DNA from 4 places in the Streptomyces sp. NPDC058239 genome. Region 4 is predicted to be linked to each of the others. Evidence: riboswitches for the same ligand, from Rfam matches in the RefSeq annotation. Region 4 holds a riboswitch; each other region holds the start of a gene.
The links. Region 4 has a riboswitch for thiamine pyrophosphate ahead of thiC (phosphomethylpyrimidine synthase ThiC). Riboswitches for the same ligand answer to the same signal wherever they lie in the genome.

Region 1: another riboswitch for thiamine pyrophosphate. It lies ahead of thiO (glycine oxidase ThiO); the one in region 4 lies ahead of thiC (phosphomethylpyrimidine synthase ThiC).
Region 2: another riboswitch for thiamine pyrophosphate. It lies ahead of ACFVYE_RS22545 (thiamine ABC transporter substrate binding subunit); the one in region 4 lies ahead of thiC (phosphomethylpyrimidine synthase ThiC).
Region 3: another riboswitch for thiamine pyrophosphate. It lies ahead of ACFVYE_RS15560 (purine-cytosine permease family protein); the one in region 4 lies ahead of thiC (phosphomethylpyrimidine synthase ThiC).

Annotation. Positions count from the first base shown of each region.
Region 1 covers NZ_JBHVWS010000001.1:412,849-416,489, reverse strand. The annotation lists gene ACFVYE_RS01930 (thiazole synthase) at 1-752, opposite strand, end outside; gene thiS (sulfur carrier protein ThiS) at 755-973, opposite strand; gene thiO (glycine oxidase ThiO) at 970-2,154, opposite strand; TPP riboswitch at 2,152-2,265, opposite strand; partial or broken gene ACFVYE_RS01915 (hypothetical protein) at 2,316-2,692, shown strand; gene ACFVYE_RS01910 (NAD(P)/FAD-dependent oxidoreductase) at 2,721-3,641, shown strand, end outside.
Region 2 covers NZ_JBHVWS010000021.1:52,468-56,108, reverse strand. The annotation lists gene ACFVYE_RS22555 (phosphatidate cytidylyltransferase) at 1-793, shown strand, start outside; gene rlmN (23S rRNA (adenine(2503)-C(2))-methyltransferase RlmN) at 895-2,001, shown strand; TPP riboswitch at 2,043-2,159, shown strand; gene ACFVYE_RS22545 (thiamine ABC transporter substrate binding subunit) at 2,234-3,343, shown strand; gene ACFVYE_RS22540 (ABC transporter permease) at 3,505-3,641, shown strand, end outside.
Region 3 covers NZ_JBHVWS010000011.1:107,885-111,525, reverse strand. The annotation lists gene ACFVYE_RS15570 (alpha/beta hydrolase) at 1-937, shown strand, start outside; gene ACFVYE_RS15565 (hypothetical protein) at 1,153-1,413, shown strand; TPP riboswitch at 1,780-1,874, shown strand; gene ACFVYE_RS15560 (purine-cytosine permease family protein) at 1,866-3,272, shown strand; gene thiM (hydroxyethylthiazole kinase) at 3,346-3,641, shown strand, end outside.
Region 4 covers NZ_JBHVWS010000028.1:38,415-42,055, forward strand. The annotation lists gene ACFVYE_RS26900 (YibE/F family protein) at 1-1,323, opposite strand; TPP riboswitch at 1,394-1,528, shown strand; gene thiC (phosphomethylpyrimidine synthase ThiC) at 1,521-3,296, shown strand; gene ACFVYE_RS26910 (hypothetical protein) at 3,389-3,641, opposite strand, start outside.

The sequences.
Region 1 (3,641 bases), on a different contig from region 4:
ACCGGCGACGAGGCCTCGGCGAAGTGGCGGCGCGGGATCCGGCCCGCGCGGTACGCCAGCCGCCCGCCCTCCACCGCATGCCGCATCGCCGCGGCCATCAGCTCGGGCTCCTGGGCCCGGGTCACCGCGGACGCCAGCATCACCGCCGCGCACCCCAGCTCCATCGCGAGCGCCGCGTCCGAGGCCGTCCCGGCGCCCGCGTCGAGAATCACCGGCACCCGGGCCTGCTCGACGATCAGCTGGAAGTTGTGCGGATTGCGGATGCCGAGGCCGGAGCCGATGGGGGAGCCGAGCGGCATGATCGCCGCGCACCCCACATCCTGGAGCCTGCGGGCCAGCACGGGGTCGTCATTGGTGTACGGAAGCACGGTGAAGCCGTCGTCCACCAGGGTCTCCGCGGCGTCCAGCAGCTCGATCGGGTCGGGCAGCAGGGTCCGCTCGTCGGCCACCACCTCCAGCTTGATCCAGTCGGTGCCGAGCGCCTCGCGGGCCAGCCGGGCGGTCAGCACGGCCTCGCCCGCGGTGAAGCAGCCCGCCGTGTTCGGCAGTACGCGGATGGAGAGCCGCTGGAGCACGGAGAGCACCGAGCCCTGCACGGTCGGATCGAGGCGGCGCATCGCGACGGTGGTGAGCTCGGTACCGGAGGCGGTCAGGGAGCGTTCCAGCACGTCGAGGCTGGGCGCCCCGCCGGTTCCCATGATCAGCCGGGAGCCGAAGGCGGTGTCGCCGAGGGTGAAGAGGTCGTCGGACATGGTCAGCCTCCCTGGACCGCGGTCAGGACCTCGACGCGGTCACCGTCACCGAGTGCGGCGGTGGACCACTGGCCGCGCGGGACGACGGTCTCGTTGACGGCGGCCGCGACGCCGGAGTGCGCGGCGGTCAGGGTGGCGACAAGGGTGTCCAGGGTGGTGCCCGCGGCGAGGAGACGGACCTCGCCGTTCACGGACACGGAGAGGGGCGCGGAATCGGTCATGCGGGCTGCTCCTGACGTACGGAGACGGCGGCGGACGAGAAACGGTGCGGGGTGAAGGGGCGGGCCACCTCGGGCAGCTCGCCTGTGGTGAGGAACTCCGCCATGACGTCGCCGGTGACGGGGGTCAGCAGCACCCCGTTGCGGTGGTGGCCGGTGGCGAGGTGGAGGCCGGGCAGGGCGGTGGGGCCGAGCAGCGGGGCGTTGTCGGGGGAGGCGGGGCGCAGACCGGCCCGGGTCTCGGTGAGCGGCAGCTCGGTGATGCCGGGCACCAGCTCGTGGGCGTCCCGCAGCAGCTCGTAGACGCCGCCCGCGGTGACGGTGGTGTCCCAGCCCATCTCCTCGCTGGTGGCGCCGACGACCAGTTCGCCGTTCTCGCGCGGTACGAGATAGACATGGCTGCCCCGAACCACGGCCCGGACCGTCCGGGTGAGGAACGGTGCGTACGCGGCGGGCACGGTCAGCCGCAGCACCTGTCCCTTCACCGGCCGGACCGGCGGCACGACCTCGTCCGGCAGCCCCGGGAGCCGGCCGCTGAGGCTGCCCGCGGCGAGTACGACCTGGTCGGCGGCGAGCTCCGTACCCCCGGCGAGCACGGCTCCGGCGGCCCGGTCGTGTGTCACCGTCAGGCGTTCCACCCATCCGCGATGGAAGATCACCCCGGCCCGCTCGCAGGCGGTCAGCAGTGCGGCGGCCAGCCGGCGGGGATCGATCTGGTGGTCGCCGTCGACCCGCAGACCGCCGCGGACGCCCGGCGCGAGCATCGGCTCCAGGCGGCGGCATTCGCGGCCGGTGAGCCACTCCGACTCCAGGCCCGAACGCTGCTGCAGGGCGTGCAGATCCCGCAGATGGGCACGGTCGTCGGAGTCCAGCGCGACGGCCAGGGTGCCGCAGGCGCGAAAGCCCGTCCCCTGTCCGCTCGCCGCCTCCAGCTCGGCCGCGAAGGCCGGATAGCGGGCGGCCGAGGCGACATTGAGGCCCAGCAGCATCTGTTCGCCGTAGTGGAGTTCGGTGACGGCGGCCAGCATGCCGGCCGCCACCCGGGCGGCTCCGCCACCCGGTTCGGGATCGACGACCGCGGTACGCAGTCCGCGTTGCGCGGCCCGCCAGGCGGTCACCAGACCGATGATCCCGCCCCCGACGACAAGGACATCGGATCCGTTTCCGTTGCGAGAAGAACGCATGGGCGTCCAGCCCCTCCCTTCGCCGGCATGACCCGGATCAGGTTCGTACGGTCGAAGGCCGCCCCAGCCTCCCTCTCAGCCCGGTGCGTCCGGGCTCCCGCGAGTGTTTTACGTCGCCACCCTAGACCCCGTCCCCCGGACCGGGTAAGGGAGCAGCCACCGTGGCCCGTTCGCTCGACGGACTCGTTCTCTCACCGGTCGCCGACCAGGCCCCGGGACAGGTCGGTACCCGTACCCGCTTCACGTACCACGAGAAGGACGGCCAGGTCTGGGCCGAGTACGCGGGCGGCGACGTGGTCCGCGGCCATCTCGTCGGTACCCGCGTCGACGACACCCTCGACTTCCTCCCCCATGGCCTCAAAGGCATGGGAGGTGCCCCTCCGTCCAGCTGAAGCAGGACGGCACGACATCCTCCGGTCACTGTGTCTCCACTGTCGTCGACCTCGCGGACGGCCGGGTCCGGCTGGACGAGCGGTGGGAGTGGGAGTCGCAGGAGGGCAGTGGTACGAGCACGGTCGAAGAGTTCCCCTCTTCCTGACGAACCGTCAGATGCTTAAGGTGTACGGGTGAGCGAGCAGCAGCAGTCAGAGCAGCCGGACCGGCAGGCAGGACGCCGTGTCGTCATCGTCGGCGCGGGCATGGCAGGCGTGCAGACGGCGGTGGCCCTGCGGGAACAGGGCTTCACCGGCTCCGTCGCCCTGATCGGCGCCGAACCGCACCAGCCCTACGACCGGCCCCCGCTGTCCAAGGCGGTACTGCTCGGCAAGGCCGAGGACTCCGCCTTCGACGTCGACTTCGAGGCGCTGGACATCGATCTGCAGCTGGGCCGCGAAGTCACCGGTGTACGACCGGGCGCGCATGAGCTGGACACCCCGTCAGGACCCGTTGCGTACGACGTCCTGGTGATCGCGACCGGCGCCGAACCGGTTGTCCTGCCCGGCGCCGAGGGTGTTCCCGGCGTCCATCTGCTGCGCACCCTCGACGACGCGGCACGGCTGCGGCCCGTACTCGACGGGCAGCACGGCGTCGTGGTCGTCGGCGCGGGCTGGATCGGCGCCGAGTTCGCCACCGCGGCCCGCGCCGCGGGCTGCGAGGTCACCGTCGTCGAGGCCGCCGACCGGCCCCTCGCGGACGCGATGCCCGCCGAGGTCGCCGCCCCGATGACCGCCTGGTACGCCGAGAGCGGCGCCGAACTCCTCACCGGAGCCCGGGTCGCCCGCATCGAACCCGGCCGGGTGATCCTCGCGGACGGCCGCACGATCCCGGCCGGAGCGGTCGTCGTCGGAATCGGCGCACGGCCCGCCACGGGCTGGCTGGCCGGCTCCGGTATCGCGCTCGGCCCCGACGGATCGGTGACCGCCGACGGGGCGCTGCGCACCTCGCTCCCCGATGTGTACGCGGTCGGTGACTGCGCCTCGTTCCCCTCCTTGCGGTACGGCGAACGCCTTCTCATCCACCACTGGGACAACGCCCTCCAGGGCCCTCGG
Region 2 (3,641 bases), on a different contig from region 4:
ATCCGCAATAGGGGTCGGTGTGGGGCTCGGCGCCATCATCGTCGCCTCGTTGTTCATCGTGAAGGCCGTCTTCGTCGGTGTGATCGCCGTCGCCGTCGTCGTGGGCCTGTGGGAGCTCACCTCCCGGCTGCAGGAGCGCAAGGGCATCAAGGCGCCGCTCATCCCGCTGGCGGTCGGTGGCGCGGCGATGGTGGTGGCCGGGTACGCACGGGGCGCCGAGGGCGCCTGGGTGGCGATGGCGCTGACCGCACTCGCGGTGCTCGTCTGGCGGATGACCGAGCCTCCCGAGGGCTACCTCAAGGACGTTACGGCCGGCGTGTTCGCCGCGTTCTACGTACCGTTCCTGGCCACCTTCGTCGCCATGCTCCTGACTGCGGACGACGGCCCTCAGCGGGTGCTCACCTTCCTGCTGCTGACCGTGGTCAGCGACACGGGTGCGTACGCCGTCGGCTGGCGCTTCGGCAAGCACAAGCTCGCGCCGCGCATCAGCCCCGGAAAGACCCGCGAGGGCCTGTTCGGGGCCGTCGCCTTCGCGATGGTCGCCGGTGCGCTGTGCATGCAGTTCCTGATCGACGGCGGTTCCTGGTGGCAGGGACTGCTGCTGGGGTTCGCGGTCGCGGCCAGTGCCACTCTCGGTGACCTGGGCGAGTCGATGATCAAGCGGGACCTCGGGATCAAGGACATGGGCACGCTGCTGCCGGGCCACGGCGGCATCATGGACCGGCTGGACTCGCTGCTGCCGACCGCCCCGGTGGTCTGGCTGCTGCTGGTGCTGTTCGTGGGTTCCGGCTGATCCCCGAGTTCTGCCGCCCTGACCTGGGCTTTTGCGAGTGAGGGTCCGTTGTCCACAGGGCGGCGGGCCCTCACTGTTCTGTCTGCGACACTGGATGAACCATGCCTAAGCCCGGAGAACTCACTTTCGTCGCGCCCCGCGGAGCCAAGAAGCCGCCGCGGCACCTCGCCGACCTCACGCCCGCCGAGCGCAAGGAAGCCGTCGCCGCGATCGGCGAGAAGCCGTTCCGCGCCCAGCAGCTCTCACAGCACTACTTCGCGCGGTACGCGCACGACCCGGCAGAGTGGACCAACATCCCGGCCGGTTCGCGGGACAAGCTCGCCGAGGCGATGTTCCCCGACCTGATGTCGGTGGTCCGCCACATCAGCTGTGACGACGACACCACCCGTAAGACGCTGTGGAAGCTGCACGACGGGACGCTCGTGGAGTCCGTCCTGATGCGCTACCCGGAGCGGGTGACGATGTGCATCTCCTCGCAGGCGGGATGCGGGATGAACTGCCCGTTCTGCGCCACGGGGCAGGCCGGTCTCGACCGCAATCTGTCGACCGCGGAGATCGTCCACCAGATCGTGGACGGCATGCGCGCGCTGCGCGACGGGGAGGTCCCCGGTGGTCCGGCGCGGCTCTCCAACATCGTCTTCATGGGCATGGGCGAGCCGCTCGCCAACTACAACCGGGTGGTCGGCGCGATCCGCCGGCTGACCGACCCCGAGCCGGACGGGCTGGGGCTCTCGCAGCGCGGGATCACCGTGTCCACCGTGGGCCTGGTGCCCGCGATGCTCCGCTTCGCCGACGAGGGCTTCAAGTGCCGTCTCGCCGTCTCCCTGCACGCACCGGACGACGAGCTGCGCGACACGCTCGTCCCGGTGAACACGCGCTGGAAGGTGGGCGAGGTGCTGGACGCCGCGTGGGAGTACGCGGAGAAGTCCGGCCGCCGCATCTCCATCGAGTACGCGCTGATCCGGGACATCAACGACCAGGCGTGGCGTGGTGACCGGCTCGGCCGGCTCCTCAAGGGCAAGCGTGTGCACGTCAACCTGATCCCGCTGAACCCGACGCCCGGCTCCAAGTGGACCGCCTCGCGGCCCGAGGACGAGAAGGCGTTCGTCGACGCGATCGCGGCACACGGAGTGCCGGTGACCGTGCGGGACACCCGCGGCCAGGAGATCGACGGGGCCTGCGGGCAGTTGGCGGCAGCCGAGCGCTGAGGCCGGAACGGCCCGTGTAGCCTGGGCCTGAAATCAACTTCATATTCCGACAGGGGAGCGCCACAGCGCTGAGAGTGCGGCACCGAGAACAGGTCGGCCGCAGACCCTCTGAACCTCGCCCGGGTCATTCCGGGTAGGAAGTTCGGTCATCAACTCATGCTGTTGCGCCCTGCCCGCTTTTCCAGGGGCAGGGCCGCGTCTCTTCCTGGCCAAAACCCAGGAGGAATCCACAATGAGCACCACACGCAGAACCAAGCAGCTTGCGGCGACGGCTGTCGCCGCCGCGCTCGGCGTCACGGCACTTGCCGGATGCGGGAGCTCCGACAAGTCGGACTCCGGTTCCGGCGGTACGAAGAGCTCCGGTTCGAAGACCGTGACTCTTGTCAGCCATGACTCCTTCAACGCCTCCAAGGATGTGCTCAAGGAGTTCACCGAGGAGACCGGCTACACCGTCAAGGTGCTGAAGAGCGGTGACGCGGGTGTCGCGCTCAACCAGGAAATCCTGACCAAGGGCTCCCCGCGGGGAGATGTGTTCTTCGGTGTCGACAACACCCTGCTCTCCCGCGCTCTCGACAGCGGTCTCTTCACGCCGTACGAGGCGAAGGGCATCGATCAGGTGGCGGCCGGCACCCAACTGGACGCCGAGCACCGGGTCACCCCGATCGACACCGGCGACATCTGCATCAACTACGACAAGAAGTACTTCGCCGACAAGAAGCTCGCGCCGCCGCAGTCCTTCGACGACCTGGCGAAGCCCGAGTACAAGAACCTCCTCGTCACCGAGAACGCCGGGACCTCCTCGCCCGGCCTCGGCTTCCTCCTCGGCACCGTCGCCACCTACGGCGAGAAGGGCTACCAGGACTACTGGAAGAAGCTGAAGAGCAACGGCGTCAAGGTCGTCGACGGCTGGGAGCAGGCGTACAACGAGGAGTTCTCCGGCTCCGCGGGCGGTAAGAAGGCCAAGGCCGACCGGCCGCTCGTCGTCTCGTACGCCTCCAGCCCGCCCGTCGAGGTGCTGTACGCGAAGCCGCAGCCGGCCGAGGCCCCGACCGGGGTCGCCACCGGGACCTGCTTCCGTCAGATCGAATTCGCGGGTCTGTTGAACGGCGCGAAGAACGAGGCGGGTGGCAAGGCCCTGCTGGACTTCCTGATCAGCAAGAAATTCCAGGAGGACATGCCACTCAACATGTTCGTGAACCCGGTCACCAAGAGCGCGGAACTGCCGGAACTCTTCACGAAGTTCGGTGCGACGGTGGACAGGCCGGCGACCGTCGCCCCCGACGAGATTTCCAAGAACCGTGAGCAGTGGGTTCAGTCGTGGTCCTCGCTCGTAGTGAAGTAGCGAAGACCCCCGTACGCGGAACGGACGCGGGCGGGAGGGGCGAGCACGGGAAGAGCGAGCACGGGGAAGGGCCGCGCGGGAAGAGGCCGCGCGCCTGCTCCGGGCACGCGAACTCGGCGCGCGCAAAGGCGTGGCGCGCGAGCGCGGTGCGGCTCGGCCTGATGGCCGTGCCCGTCGCGTTCTTCGCGCTGTTCTTCGCCTACCCCGTCGCCGCGATCGTCGGCCGTGGACTGAAGGTGGACGGGGGCTGGCAGTTCGGCCGGATCGGCGAAGTGCTGACCCGGCCGGACATTCGCGA
Region 3 (3,641 bases), on a different contig from region 4:
CGCGTCGACGGTGTCACCCGCCGCGGAAGCGGGCGGGCTCGGGCCCTCGACCCGGGGTGCAGAGGTCGTCGCCTTCACCCAGGTAGCCGACCGGCAGGTCGACTTGTCGGTCCGTTCACCGGCCCTCGGCGGCCGGACGGTGAACGTGCGTCTGCTCACGCCCGATGGCTGGGACCCCAGCGACCGGAGCCGGCACTGGCCGACCCTCTGGCTGCTGCACGGCTGCTGCGGGGACTACACGTCGTGGACCAGCCAGACCGACGTCGCGCGGACCGACAGCCTGCGCGACGTCCTCGTGGTCATGCCGGAGGCCGGCTGGAACGGCTGGTACAGCGACTGGTGGAACTACGGCCAGGGTGGTGACCCGGCGTGGGAGACCTTCCACACCAAGGAGCTGCGCCTCCTCCTCGAGCACGACTGGGGGGCGAGCAGGAACCGCGTCGTGGCGGGACTTTCGATGGGTGGCCAGGGCGCCCTGCTGTATGCCGCCCGGCACCCCGGGATGTTCAAGGCAGCTGCGGCGTACTCCGGCTCTGTGCACCCGCTGCTCAACGACGAGTCGATGAACCGCATCATGGGTTTCTTCGCCGGTCAGGGCAACGACCCGCTGAGGGTCTGGGGCGACCCGGTCGCGCAACGTGATGTCTGGGCGGCCCACGACCCGTTCCACCTGGCCAAGCGCCTCAAGTCGATCCCCGTCTACCTGTCCTGCGGCGACGGCACCACCGGCCCCTTGGACCCGCCGGGCACCACGAGCGCGCTCGAAGCGGACTTCAACAGGCAGAACCAGGCCCTTGCGAGCGAGCTCGGACGCAACGGCGCGAAGCACGTGACCACCCACTTCTACGGACCGGGGACCCACGGCTGGGCGTACTGGCAGCGTGAGTTGCACTCCTCGCTGCCGATGCTGCTCCACGCTCTGCGGGCCGACGGCTGACCGGCCATGTGCCGAGATCATCCGCCCGGGCATCTCCGCCGCGCCATGGTCGGCCGTGTATCGGACGAGCCCCCGGCCGGGCGGGGGAGAGCGTGGGATCGTCACCGGTTACGGAGAGCTCGTCCGCATGCTGTGCCATTCCACCACCGGCTCGGCCCGAGTGTCCCGCCCCCGAAACCGCATGTCGCCCGGCCTTCGCTGGAAAGATTCGGTCCATGAACGACAGCACCCCTGCCCAGAGGGCCCGCGAGCTGCTCACCCAGGCATCCCAGCACCCGGTTGCCAGTCCTCAGCGCGACGCGCTGGTGGCCGAAGCCGCCGTGTGGGCACGGCTGGAGCACGCAGCTGTCATGGAGCATCACACGGCCGCAGCGGTCGACATCGAGTCCGCCCTGGCCTCCTTCGCCGACCCCGTGCAGAAACTCGGCAGCGAGCTCGGCAACCTGACCGAGCACATCAAGCTCGGCCAAAGGTGAGCGAGCACGCCGAGGGAGGGCATGGCGGGGGTCACGTGCTGCGATGACGGTGAGGCGCTGGAGCAGGCCGCGGGGCGGGGTGCTCTTCGAAACCGCTGAACGCCGACTCGCGGAAGGCCGTCCTCGTGCTGTGCGCCGACGGCCTCCTCCGGACACCGGACCGGGAGCGCCCCGCCCTCGCGCCGCGCGGATCAGCGACGAGGGCGGCCGCGGGGGGTGACCCGGCTCACCTCCCGCTGGGGCTCCCATCACGACGTCGACGGCAGACCATCCGGGCCGAGCAGCCCCTTGCTCCTGTCGGAGATCCTTTCGGAGTACCGGTCCCGGCGAGGTGAGGGCCGGAGCGATCGGGTTAGTCTGTCCGTCGTACCGGACACGGGGTGCCCCATCCGAGGGCTGAGATCACACCCGTCGAACCTGAACCAGTTCGTACTGGCGGAGGGATGTCTTCCATGCCTTTGGTGCATGCATCCGGCGGTCTGCCCGCCGACGGCCGACCGGCCGTTTTCGACGGACGGATGCCGACGGCCCCCGGCGACCTCCGTGTGGAAGCGCACGGTATAGAGCCGGTCCCCGAGAGCAACCGCTACGGCGGTCCCGGGCGCCTGTTCACCGTATGGTTCGCTCCCAATCTGACCATGACCGGCGTGTTCACCGGCACCGTCGGCATCGCCCTCGGCCTGGACTTCGCAGCCGCGCTCACCGCCGTCGTGCTGGGCACCGTGCTCGGCGCGGTGCCCACCGCCTACCTGGGCACTTGGGGGAGCCAGACCGGTGCCGGGCAGCTGCCGCTGGCCCGGCTCGCCTTCGGCCGCGGCGTGGCGGTGCCCGGCATCCTGCAGTGGCTGTCCTCGGTCGCCTGGGACGCGCTGATCGGGCTGTTCGGCGGGGACGCGCTCGCGCGGCTGTGCGGCTGGCCGTTCTGGCTCGGTGTCCTGGTCATGCTGGTGGCCCAGGGCGCCCTCGGCGTGCTGGGCTACGAGGCCATCCACCGGCTTCAGATCGTCATGACCTTCGTACTCGCCGCCGCATTCGCGCTGATCGCCTGGCGACTGCTCGACGGTGTCCACCCCGCCGGCACCGGTACCGCGCACGGCGCCGACCAGGTCGGCGCGTTCGTCCTGACCAGCACCATCGCGCTGAGTCTGACCCTGTCCTGGGCTCCGTACGCCAGCGACTTCAGCCGCTACCTGCCGCGCACCACCTCGCGCCCACGCATGTTCTGGTGCACGCTGCTCGGCCTCGTGGTGTCCTTCGTCGCCGTACAGACACTCGGCCTGTGGGGTGCCTCGGTGCTGACCGACCAGACCGCCGCGGGCGTGGACGAGCTGCTGGGCGGCGGGGTGCTGGGCGCGTTCGGACTGCTCGCCGTGGCGCTGGCGGCCCTCAGCAGCAACGCCATGAACGACTACAGCGGTTCCCTGGCGCTGCAGACCGTGGGAGTGCGCCTTCCGCGCCCGGCGGCTGCCGCCCTCGCCGCCGTGCTCGGCTTCCCTCTGGTGCTGTGGATGCACGCCGCCGACACCACGGCCCGCTTCCAGAACGTGCTGCTGTTCGTCGGCTACTGGATTCCCGGTTTCGTGGCGATCGTCGTCGTCGACTGGCTCGCCCGGGCCCGGGCGCGGGGCGGCGCCGCGATCGACCTCGCCGTCGAGACCACCCGGGCACAGCCCGGATGGCCCCCGTTGCTGGCGTTCGTCGTCGCCTTCGCCGCCGCCGTGCCGTTCATGGACACCAGTCTGTATGTGGGCCCGGTGGCGGCTGCCCTGCACGGCGCCGACCTCTCGTACTACGTGGCGTTTCTCGTGGCCCTGGCGGTATACGCGCCGCTGCGGCTGCGTCACCGACCGCAGGACTGACCGCCGTCGGCCGACGGATCCCGACGGCCCCCGGCGTCCCGACAGCATCCCCTCCCGCACGGAGCGACTCCGAATGCCCTCGACATCCGTCGATCACACAGCCTTCGTCCCGCAGGCCCTCGCACGCGTGCGGGCGGACTCCCCGCTGGTGCAGTGCCTGACCAACTCGGTGGTCACTGGGTTCACCGCCAACGTCCTGCTGGCGCTGGGCGCTTCACCGGCCATGGTCGACATTCCGGACGAGGCCGGCCCGTTCGCCCGGATCGCCTCAGGCGTCCTGGTCAATCTCGGCACCCCGCACGCGGAGCAGCGCTCCGCCATGGTCGAAGCAGCGCGGGCAGCGGCTTCGGCCGGTACGCCGTGGGTGCT
Region 4 (3,641 bases):
TCAAGGCTTCGTCCTACGACGACGGCCTTTCCCGGTCCGTACAGGTGCCGAAGCTCCGGCTTCCGCGCCGGCCCCTGTGCGGTCCGCGGAGACGACCAGCGCAGCGAGCACCGTCGTCACCGGCACCGAGGCGACCAGTCCGATCGAGCCGACCAGCGTTCGTACGATCTCCTCCGCCACCAGCTCGCTGTTGGCCACCGTCCCCACGCTGCTCTGGGCGATCGAGAACAGCAGCAGCAGCGGCAGTGCGGCGCCCGCGTAGGCGAGCACCAGCGTATTGACGACCGAGGCGATGTGATCGCGCCCGATCCTGATCCCTGCCCGGTAGAGCCCCCGGGCACCCATCGTCGGGTTCGCCTGGTGCAGCTCCCAGACCGCCGATGTCTGGGTGACCGTCACATCGTCGAGTACTCCGAGCGAGCCGATGATGACACCGGCCAGCAGCAGACCGCTCATGTCGATGTGCGGGTACAGGCCGTGGATGAGGCCGGTGCTGTCGTCGGTGTTGCCGGTCAGGCTCGCCCAGCCGATGAAAAGAGATCCGAGCAGCCCGATCAGCAGCAGTGAGATCAGTGTGCCGATCACCGCGACCGACGTGCGGGCGGTCAGGCCGTGGCACATGTAGAGCGCAATCAGCATGATCGCACTTGCCCCGACCACCGCGACGAGCAGTGGATTCGAGCCTTGGAGGATGGCCGGGAGGATGAACAGGGTCAGCACGGCGAACGACACGGCGAGCGCGACCAGTGCCATCACCCCACGCATCCTGCCCACCGCGATCACGACCAGGGCGAAGATCCCGGCCAGCAGCGTCATCGGGAACTTCCGGTTCACATCCGTCACCGAGTACTGCAGATCATGGGGTGCGTCGGGGGCGTACGCCACGATCACGCCCTGCCCTTCGTGCAACTGACGGGGTGCGTCCGGCTGAACGATCTCGACGAAGGTCCGTCCCTTGTCGTGACCGGTCGTCACCTCGACCGTGGCCTTTTCGCACAGCCCGGGCCCGCTACCCGACGGCGGGGTGGTCTCGCCGCTGATGGGTGTCTGGGCGGCGTTCACGTCCTTGCAGTTCACCTTGTCGATATTCACCACCTTTCCCTGCTGGGTCTGCCGGTCGAAACCGACACCGGTCCGCTCGTGCGGGGGCGCGCCGCCCGGCCAGAGCACCGCCAGGCAGACGACGACCGCGGTGGCGAACGGGATCAGCACGGCCGCGATGACCTTGCGCAGATGTTTGGAGACGGGCTCGGCAGGGCCATGGCTGTGCGAGTGGCCGTGCTGATGGCCCTGCGGTTCGGGGTCGGTATGGGGGGACGTCACCGGCCGATCATTGCAAGAAGAGAAGGGCCCTCTGTTCATTACGCCGGACAGGGCGCTAGCGTGGAGGAACCTTTGCACACGCGGGAGCTCGGAGCACCGGGCTGAGAGGGCGCTGATATCCGTACATCCGTACGGGAGGAGGCTGCGCCGACCGCCGAACCTGTTACCGGGTAATGCCGGCGTAGGGAGTAGGTCTCATGACCACATCGGACGCACGCACGCCTGCCTCGAACCAGAGCGACGAGGCCGGGAAGTCCATCGGCTGGCACAAGGGGTACGTCCAGGGCTCACGCCCCGACCTCCGGGTGCCGGTCCGTCAGGTGCACCTCACCAACGGCAAGGACGTGACGCTGTACGACACGTCGGGCCCGTACACCGATCCCACCACCGAGACCGATGTCCGGCGCGGGCTCGCACCGTTGCGGGAGAGCTGGATCATCGCGCGCGGCGACACCGAGGAGTATCCGGGCCGCCCCGCCCGACCCGAGGACGACGGGCTCAAGCACACCCCGCCGCGTGGCGGGCTGCGCAACCTCGACGCGGTCTTCCCCGGCCGCCCGCGCCTGCCCCGCCGCAGCCGGGACGGGCGGCCGGTGACCCAGCTCGCGTACGCCCGCCGGGGCGAGATCACCCCGGAGATGGAGTACGTGGCGATCCGGGAGAACGTCGAACCCGAGGTGGTGCGCGAGGAGATCGCCGCGGGCCGGGCCGTGCTGCCGGCCAACGTCAACCACCCCGAGATCGAGCCGATGATCATCGGCAAGCGGTTCCTGGTGAAGGTCAATGCCAACATCGGCAACTCCGCGGTGACGTCCTCCATCGAGGAGGAGGTGGAGAAGATGACATGGGCGACGCGCTGGGGCGCCGACACGGTCATGGACCTTTCCACCGGCCGCAATATTCACACCACCCGTGAGTGGGTTCTGCGCAACTCCCCCGTGCCGATCGGCACCGTTCCCCTCTACCAGGCCCTCGAAAAGGTCGACGGCCGGGCCGAGGAGCTGACCTGGGAGATCTACAAGGACACCGTCATCGAGCAGGCCGAGCAGGGCGTCGACTACATGACGGTCCACGCCGGCGTGCGCCTGCCCTACGTCCCGCTGACCGCCCGCCGCAAGACCGGCATCGTCTCCCGCGGTGGCTCGATCATGGCGGCGTGGTGCCTCGCGCACCACAAGGAGTCGTTCCTGTATGAGCACTTCGAGGAGCTCTGCGAGATCCTCGCCACGTACGACGTGACGTACTCGCTGGGCGACGGGCTGCGCCCCGGCTCGATCGCCGACGCCAACGACGAGGCCCAGTTCGCCGAACTGCGCACGCTCGGTGAGCTGAACACGATCGCCAAGCGGTTCGGCGTCCAGACCATGATCGAGGGCCCGGGCCATGTCCCGATGCACAAGATCAAGGAGAACATCGACCTGCAGCAGGAGATCTGCGAGGAGGCGCCGTTCTACACGCTCGGCCCGCTGACCACCGATGTCGCCCCGGCGTACGACCACATCACCTCGGGCATCGGTGCGGCGATGATCGCCTGGTGGGGCACGGCGATGCTCTGCTACGTCACGCCCAAGGAGCACCTCGGCCTGCCCAACCGGGACGATGTGAAGACCGGCGTCATCACGTACAAGATCGCGGCCCATGCGGCGGACCTCGCCAAGGGGCACCCGGGGGCGCAGGACTGGGACGACGCGCTCTCCGACGCCCGTTTCGAATTCCGCTGGGAGGACCAGTTCAATCTGGCTCTCGACCCGGTCACGGCTCGGGAGTTCCACGACGAGACGCTGCCGGCCGAGCCGGCGAAGACGGCGCACTTCTGCTCGATGTGCGGCCCGAAGTTCTGCTCGATGAAGATCTCCCAGGACATCCGTCGTGAACACGGCGGTTCCCAGGCGGAGATCGACGCGGGCATGGCGGAGAAGTCCAAGGAGTTCGCGGCGGCCGGCAACCGGGTCTATCTGCCGATCGCGGACTGAGTGGGACGCGCACAAGGGGACGCCGTCCCGAGAGGCCAGGGCTTCTCGGGACGGCGTCCCGTCGTCGGTACGGGCCCGGTGCCCGGACCCGGTCAGTCCAACTCGTGCTCGGGGCCGCCGAAGTCGGGGCTGGTGAAGTCCGGGCTGGTGAATGTCGGGCGGGGGCCCGCCGCCGGGCCGTCGTCCGGGCTGGTGAAGTCCGGCCGGCTGTAGCCGATCTTCGGGATGCGGTTCGCCGAACGATGCGGTGTGCGCGACGCGCGGCCGGCGTCGGGGTCGGCGAGCGCGTCCCGCAGGAACGGCAGTATGCCGCGCTCCAGCAGTGCGTGGCGCCATGCCTCTCTC